2 regions of the Paraburkholderia sp. J94 genome follow, and region 1 is predicted to be linked to the other one. Evidence: riboswitches for the same ligand, from Rfam matches in the RefSeq annotation. Region 1 holds a riboswitch; the other holds the start of a gene.
The links. A riboswitch is a leader RNA that binds a small molecule or an ion and turns the genes downstream of it on or off. The one in region 1 is predicted to bind thiamine pyrophosphate.
Positions count from the first base shown of each region.

Region 1 (3,743 bases):
GCTGCGCGTCTGCGGCAGCCGCATGGCACGCGCGCTGCGCCAGCACCAGGCGCCGGCCCGCATCAACGCCTGAAGGAGCCCTTGCGCGAGCGACAAAGCAGTCTGGCCGGAAGGCAAACGGGGCATCATCGTCAATGCTCCGTGGCGGCGCTGAAGGGGGAAAGGACGAAGCACGGGCATCCCGCCGGACGTGGGACGGGACGAGCAAAGCGCGACGGCATGATGGAGGCGGCGAACGGAGCGAGAGTGCGAGAGAGCGTGCCGATGAGGGCGAAGCTGAACGCGCCCGAAACACGATTGAAAGCTCGAACGGGCGCCACGCATTATGCAACAAGGTGCTTCATTGCGGACGACGCGCGTCGGCTTTATGCGCGGGGGCGCTGCGTGCGCGCAACGGTGTGGGTATCCACGCGAAAAACGGCATCGGTCCGGCCGCCCTCGCCCCGCTTTTCTGAGACCGTGCTAGGATGATAAATCCTTTCGATTTACTTTCATCCACTTTTCTCTGTTCGTCGAAACCGATGCGCCAGCCGCCCTCGATCCTCGCCGCCTGCCCGCCGTCGCGCCCTGCGCGCGGTGCGGTCGCGCGTGTTCGGGCGGCGCAGGCCAATGCGGCGCAAGCCCGCCCATCGGCCCGACGACGTCTGCGTCAACCCACCGGCATCCGCGCCCCGCACGCCACCGCCCGGCGCCCGCGCTGAACTCCCCTCCGCTTCTGGAGCCGTTCGGCCAGGCTCCGGGCCGAACGATCCTCGATTTCATCCTTTCACTTTTCCGGATCGCCGGGAGAACCGCCATGTCCAAGAAAATCCGTTACCTGACCGAACTCGATCTCGCCCGCCTCGAAAAATGCGCCGCCGAACCGGGCGCAGCGCCCGCGCGCCAGGCGATGCTCGACGAACTGCTCGAACGCGCCGAGATCGTCGACCCGCACAAGGTGGCCTCGAACGTCGTCACCATGAACTCGCAGGTCACGCTCGTAAGCGAGCGCACGGGCGAGCCGGTGACGTTCACGGTCGTCTATCCGGCTGGCGCGAATGTCGAAGCCGGACGGCTGAACGTGTTCTCGCCAGCCGGTCTCGCGCTCCTCGGCGCGAAGCGCGGCGACACCGTGCGCTTCACGCCGCCGAGCGGCGCCGTCGAAACGCTCAAGATCGATCGCATCCTGTTTCAGCCCGAAGCTTCCGACAATTTTTCGCTGTAATCGCGCGCGGATTTTTGCTGTTCATCGCTGGCGCTTCGCTCTCTTCCCGTCGTTCCTTTTGCCGTTTTTTCGCTGCTTTTTCACCACTACGCGCGACGCAAAATGCGCGCGCATCGCTATATGAGCGCGCGCGCGAAACCCGCCGCGCTTAGCGCATCGCGTGCGAATTCGCACTTGCCAGATCGTCGCAGCGCGGTGTATCGTTTGGCCTGCTTACGCGGGGGTCCTGCGTCATGCGCCGCTTCGAATCCTTCATACGAAGAGTCGAGCTGCGTATTTCGCGGGTGAGAAATACCCTTTGAACCTGATCTGGATAATGCCAGCGCAGGGAAGCGTCCGGACTTCGCAGCACCATCGCCTTGCTTCATCCATCAAAGCGAAGTCCGTCCACGTTCCGTTTCGTCTCCTGCTAAGCCGTTGTTCCCCCACTGCTTCATGGAGAGAGAGACGCATGAACGCGAATCCCAAGTTCATTTCCGCTACCGCGCACGTCGACGAAGCCGCGATCGCGCCGCTGCCCAATTCCCGCAAGATCTACGTCACCGGCTCGCAGCCCGATATCCGCGTGCCGATGCGTGAGATCACGCAGGCCGATACGCCCACGGGCTTCGGCGGCGAGAAGAATCCGCCGGTCTATGTCTACGACACCTCGGGTCCGTACACCGATCCCGAAGCGAAGATCGACATCCGCGCGGGTCTGCCCGCGCTGCGCCAGGCATGGATCGAAAAGCGCGGCGACACCGAATCGCTGCCGGGCCTCTCCTCCGACTTCGGCCGCGAGCGCGCCGCCGATCCGGCCACGGCCGAACTGCGTTTCCCGGGCCTGCACCGCACGCCGCGCCGCGCCAAGGCCGGCAAGAACGTCACGCAGATGCACTACGCGCGTCAGGGCATCATCACGCCCGAAATGGAGTACATCGCGATCCGCGAAAACCAGCGCCGCGCCGAGTACCTCGAAAGCCTGAAGTCGAGCGGCCCGAACGGCGCGAAGCTCGCGGCGATGATGGGCCGCCAGCATCCGGGCCAGGCCTTCGGTGCAGCCGCATTCGGCGCCGACGCGCTCAAGGAAATCACGCCCGAATTCGTGCGCGACGAGATCGCACGCGGCCGCGCGATCATCCCCGCGAACATCAACCACCCGGAAAGCGAACCGATGATCATCGGCCGCAACTTCCTCGTGAAGATCAATGCGAACATCGGCAATTCGGCGGTCACGTCGTCGATCGGCGAGGAAGTCGACAAGATGACGTGGGCGATCCGCTGGGGCGGCGACACGGTCATGGATCTGTCGACGGGCAAGCACATTCACGAAACGCGCGAGTGGATCATCCGCAATTCGCCGGTGCCGATCGGCACGGTGCCGATCTATCAGGCGCTCGAAAAGGTCAACGGCAAGGCCGAGGACCTGACGTGGGAAATGTTCCGCGACACGCTGATCGAGCAGGCCGAACAGGGCGTCGATTACTTCACGATTCACGCGGGCGTGCGTCTGCAATACGTGCCGCTCACGGCCAACCGCATGACGGGCATCGTCTCGCGCGGCGGTTCGATCATGGCCAAGTGGTGCCTCGCGCACCATAAGGAATCCTTCATTTATGAGCATTTCGAAGAGATCTGCGAAATCATGAAGGAATACGACGTGAGCTTCTCGCTCGGCGACGGCCTGCGTCCGGGCTCGATCTACGACGCCAACGACGAAGCGCAGCTCGGCGAACTGAAGACGCTCGGCGAGCTCACGCAGATCGCGTGGAAGCACGACGTGCAGGTGATGATCGAAGGCCCCGGCCACGTGCCGATGCAGCTCATCAAGGAGAACATGGATCTCCAGCTCGACTGGTGCAAGGAAGCGCCCTTCTACACGCTCGGGCCGCTGACCACCGACATCGCACCGGGCTACGACCACATCACCTCGGGTATCGGCGCGGCAATGATCGGCTGGTTCGGCACGGCGATGCTCTGCTACGTCACGCCGAAGGAGCACCTCGGCCTGCCGAACAAGGACGACGTGAAGGAAGGCATCATCACGTACAAGCTCGCGGCGCACGCGGCCGATCTCGCGAAGGGTCATCCGGGCGCGCAGGTGCGCGACAACGCGCTCTCGAAGGCGCGCTTCGAGTTCCGCTGGGAAGACCAGTTCAATCTCGGCCTCGACCCGGACAAGGCGCGTGAATTCCACGACGAAACGCTGCCGAAGGACTCGGCGAAGGTCGCGCATTTCTGCTCGATGTGCGGCCCGCATTTCTGCTCGATGAAGATCACGCAGGACGTGCGCGACTTCGCGGCCAAGCAAGGCATGAGCGACGACGAGGCCCTGAAAAAAGGCATGGAAGTGAAGGCCGTCGAGTTCGTGAAGCAAGGCGCGGAGATTTATCAGCGTCAGTAAGCCCCATCGAAGCGACGTTCGTTGCTTCGCTGCGCCGCACGATGACGATTGATCATCACAACCGTCGTGCGGCGCATCGATACATTTTCTAACGACTCCGACAACTCGCTGACAAGCGCACACACCCTGATACGCGGCGCGTGGCTAGGATGGGTG
Region 1 is NZ_CAJMZH010000006.1:492,480-496,222, forward strand. Features, by position in the region: gene U4Y88_RS15775 (EamA family transporter) at 1-63, opposite strand, end outside; gene U4Y88_RS15780 (GreA/GreB family elongation factor) at 797-1,204, shown strand; TPP riboswitch at 1,414-1,553, shown strand; gene thiC (phosphomethylpyrimidine synthase ThiC) at 1,656-3,587, shown strand.

Region 2 (3,743 bases), on a different contig from region 1:
CGCGAACCCGGCTTGATGGCGATGTCGCGCACTTCCGAGAGCGGCTGGCCGTTGGGTAGCGCGAGCTTGAGGTGCCCGGTGCTCAACTCGCCCGCATCGACGTAATGCAGATTGATGCCGCCGTGCTCGGTGGCCGGCGAGACGGTTTCCTTCAGACGCGGCGAATGCACCACGCGCGAGAATTCACGCAGACGATTCACGGTAGCGCGCCATTCGACGAGGCTCGCGTAACTGTTGATGAACCACGAGAAGCAGTCGCTCACGGTGCCGAAGGCCTGCGAGATCTGCATCAGCACGCCGAACGTGAAGGCGCCCGCGAAGTAGCGCGGCGAGGCCACGACGATCGGGAAAATGATCGCGATCTGGCCGTAGAAGCTCAGCACGAAGGTGAGGCGCTTCGTGTACTTCATCACGCGCCACCAGTTTTCGCGGATGTGCTCGAAGAGGCCCTGCGCATTGTCGCGCTCGGTTTTCATGCCGTCGTAGAGCGCGATCTGCTCGGCGTTTTCGCGCAGGCGGATGAGGCCGAAGCGGAAGTCCGCTTCCACCTTCTGTTGCTGATAGTTGATCGACACGAGCGGATGGCCGACCTTCTGGATCACGACCGAGCCGAACACGGCGTAGAGCGCGGCGGCCCAGACCATGTAGCCGGGAATCGTGATGGGCGTTGCGCCGAGCGAGAAGGTGAGCGCGCCCGCGATCGACCACAGGATCGTGATGAACGAGACCAGCGTGACGATCGTCGAGAGCAGATCCAGCGTCAGCGAGAGCGTGGTGGTGGCGAACGATTGCAGGTCGTCGCTGATACGCTGGTCGGGGTTGTCGGCGAGACGGTCGCGCTCGATGCGGTAGAACGCGCCCTGTTCGAGCCATTCGTTCATGAAGCGCGTCGTGAGCCACTGGCGCCAGCGGAAGCCGAGCATCTGGCGCAGATACCGCCCATAGACCGCGAGGATGATGAAGCCGAACGCGAGCGCCGTGAAGATCATCAGCAGATGCGGGAACTGCTTGACGTCCTTGTTTTGCAGGGCGTTGTAGAAGTCCGCGTTCCAGCTGTTCAGGCGCACGTTGATCCACACGACGGCGAGATTCATCGCGATGATCGCGACGAGCAGGCCCAATGCGATCCAGCGTTCCTCGGAGACCCAATAGGGCTTGATGAGGCTCCAGGCCGTGATCTTGTGATGCTCGTTCTGATCCGGCGTGGCGCGGGGAGTGGGGTTGGTCATGAGCGTCCTGATGTTGTGCCCTGATGGCGGTTGCCTGGCGATTCTGTCGCGAGCCGCTTAAGTGAGTCTTAATGCCACGCGGGTCCCATTCTCTCACCGCCCGCGCACGGCAGGGCGGCTTCCGGGAGATCGGGGCATTGTGCCAGAGCGCCGCTTGCACGCCCCGCTCCGAAGGGCCAGGACAGCACGGAAACGATGAGGAAAACGCATGAATGCGCCCGTGCCGGCGCACAGGAATTGACCCATGAAAAACCGTGATAAATCGCCCGCAATGCAGCATTTGAAGCACCCAAACCGGCCTGCTGGGCGGTTTGCGGCGCGCGCGTCTTTTGTGGTCTAATGACCGCTGACGAAACAGGGGTGCTTCACCGGTATGCCGGGCATGCCGCAGTGAGGCTGAGAGAGACCCTTCGCACCCGATCCGGGTAATACCGGCGCGGGAAGTTTCCGGAAAGTCTTGCTGGCGCTGTTTTTATGGGTCCGTTCCTCCGGTTCGGGCACGGGCGTCCAGATTCCCGCCGGGCAACGCGTGCAGCGCAGCTTCCATTTCGCGCGCATCGTTTGCACGGCCGGCCTTGCCAGCCGGTTTCGTCCTTGGGTACGCATGCTTCTTGCCGTACGGAAAGGATACGATGACCGCACCTTCTTCATCTCAAACAGTTCGCTCCCCGATTACGGCGACTTCGCCGCTTGCTTCGGTGTCCTCTGCCGTGCCCGATTTCGCCGTCGTCGGCGGCGGCCTGTGCGGACGTCTCGTCGCGTGGCGTCTCGCGGGCGCGGGGCATCGCGTGGCGCTTTACGAGCGCGGCGGCCCCGAAGGCGGCGAAGCCGCGGCCTGGGTCGCGGCGGCCATGCTCGCGCCGCTCGCGGAAGCCGCCGTCGCCGAACTGCTGATCACCGAACTGGGCGTCGAATCGCTCGACACCTGGCCGCGCATTCTCGCCGAGCTGCCCGAGCCCGTGTTCTTCCAGCGCAACGGCACGCTCGTGGTCTGGCATCACGCCGACCGTACCGAAGCGCCGCTGTTCGAGCGCCGCGTGCGCGCCAACGCGCCGCGCGCGCTCGCCGACGCGCATTTCATGACGCTCCAGGGCGCGCAGCTCGACGCCGCCGAACCGGCGCTCGCCGGGCGTTTCGCGCGCGGCTGGCTGCTCGACGGCGAAGGCCAGCTCGACAACCGCCAGGCGCTGGCCGCGCTCGCTGCGGGCCTCGCGCAGCGCGGCGTGCAAACTCACTGGAATACGACCGTCGATGATGCGAATCCGCCGCCCGCACGCGTGACGATCGACTGCCGCGGACTCGGCGCCAAGCCCGTGATGCCCGCGCTGCGCGGCATCCGCGGCGAGGTCGCGCGCGTGCACGCGCCGGGTATCGGCCTGACGCGTCCGGTGCGCCTGCTGCATCCGCGCTATCCGCTCTATATCGCGCCGAAGCAGAACGACGTGTACGTGATCGGCGCGACCGAGATCGAAGGCGAGGACCGCTCGCCGGTGAGCGTGCGCTCGGCGCTCGAACTGCTGAGCGCGGCCTTCGCCGTCCATCCGGCGTTCGGCGAGGCGCGCATTCTCGAACTCAATTCGCAGTGCCGCCCGACCTTGCCCGACCATCGTCCCGCGCTCTATTGGGACGGCGAGAACACGCTGCGCGTGAACGGCCTGTATCGCCACGGTTTCATGATCGCGCCCGCCGTCGCCGACGAAGCGGTGCGCGTGGCCGAAGCGCTGCTGGCCGGACGCATTCAGGACGCCGATGGATTCGAGGCGCTGCGCGGCGAATCGCGCTGGGCGTCGATGCTGCACGACCGCCGCGCCGAAGTCGCGCAGCACGCGCACGAACCGGCCTGAGCCGCGCGCGGGCCACGCACACGAACACGGCACGCACACGCCGCACAGAACCACGAAGGCGCGCCGCTTGCGCCGCGCCTGAATCAAACGTAGTCAGACGAATCGTTATGGACATTCAGATCAATCAGAAGCCGCTCACGCTCCCCGAGGGCGCGACCGTCGCCGACGCGCTGGTCGCGTTCGGCGCGCGTCCGCCGTTCGCCGTCGCCGTGAATGGCGATTTCGTGGCGCGCGCCCAGCATGGCGCGCGCGCGCTGTCGGCGGGCGACCGCCTCGACGTCGTGAGCCCGGTGGCCGGCGGCTGATCCGCCGATCCGCGCGCCTGCGAAGGCCCGCGAACGCCACCGCCGCCCACGCTACCCGACAAGGATTCCTGTCATGACCACCCAACCGAGCGCCGACGCGCTCACGCTCTACGGCGAAACTTTCCAGAGCCGCGTGCTGCTCGGCACGTCGCGCTATCCGTCGCTGCAATCGCTGTCCGATTCGATGGCCGCCGCGCGCCCCGGCATGATCACCGTCGCGCTGCGCCGCCAGATGAACGAAGGCGGCGCGGAAGCCGGTTTCTTCGATCTGCTCAAGCGCCACGGCGTGCCGCTGCTGCCGAACACGGCGGGCTGCCTCACCGTCAACGAAGCCGTCACCACGGCGCACATGGCGCGCGAGGTGT
Region 2 is NZ_CAJMZH010000021.1:77,436-81,178, reverse strand. Features, by position in the region: gene U4Y88_RS33610 (ABC transporter ATP-binding protein/permease) at 1-1,229, opposite strand, end outside; TPP riboswitch at 1,576-1,689, shown strand; gene U4Y88_RS33605 (FAD-dependent oxidoreductase) at 1,928-3,073, shown strand; gene thiS (sulfur carrier protein ThiS) at 3,181-3,378, shown strand; gene U4Y88_RS33595 (thiazole synthase) at 3,452-3,743, shown strand, end outside.
Region 2: it holds a riboswitch for thiamine pyrophosphate, as region 1 does, so the genes downstream of both, U4Y88_RS33605 (FAD-dependent oxidoreductase) here and thiC (phosphomethylpyrimidine synthase ThiC) in region 1, are expected to answer to the same signal.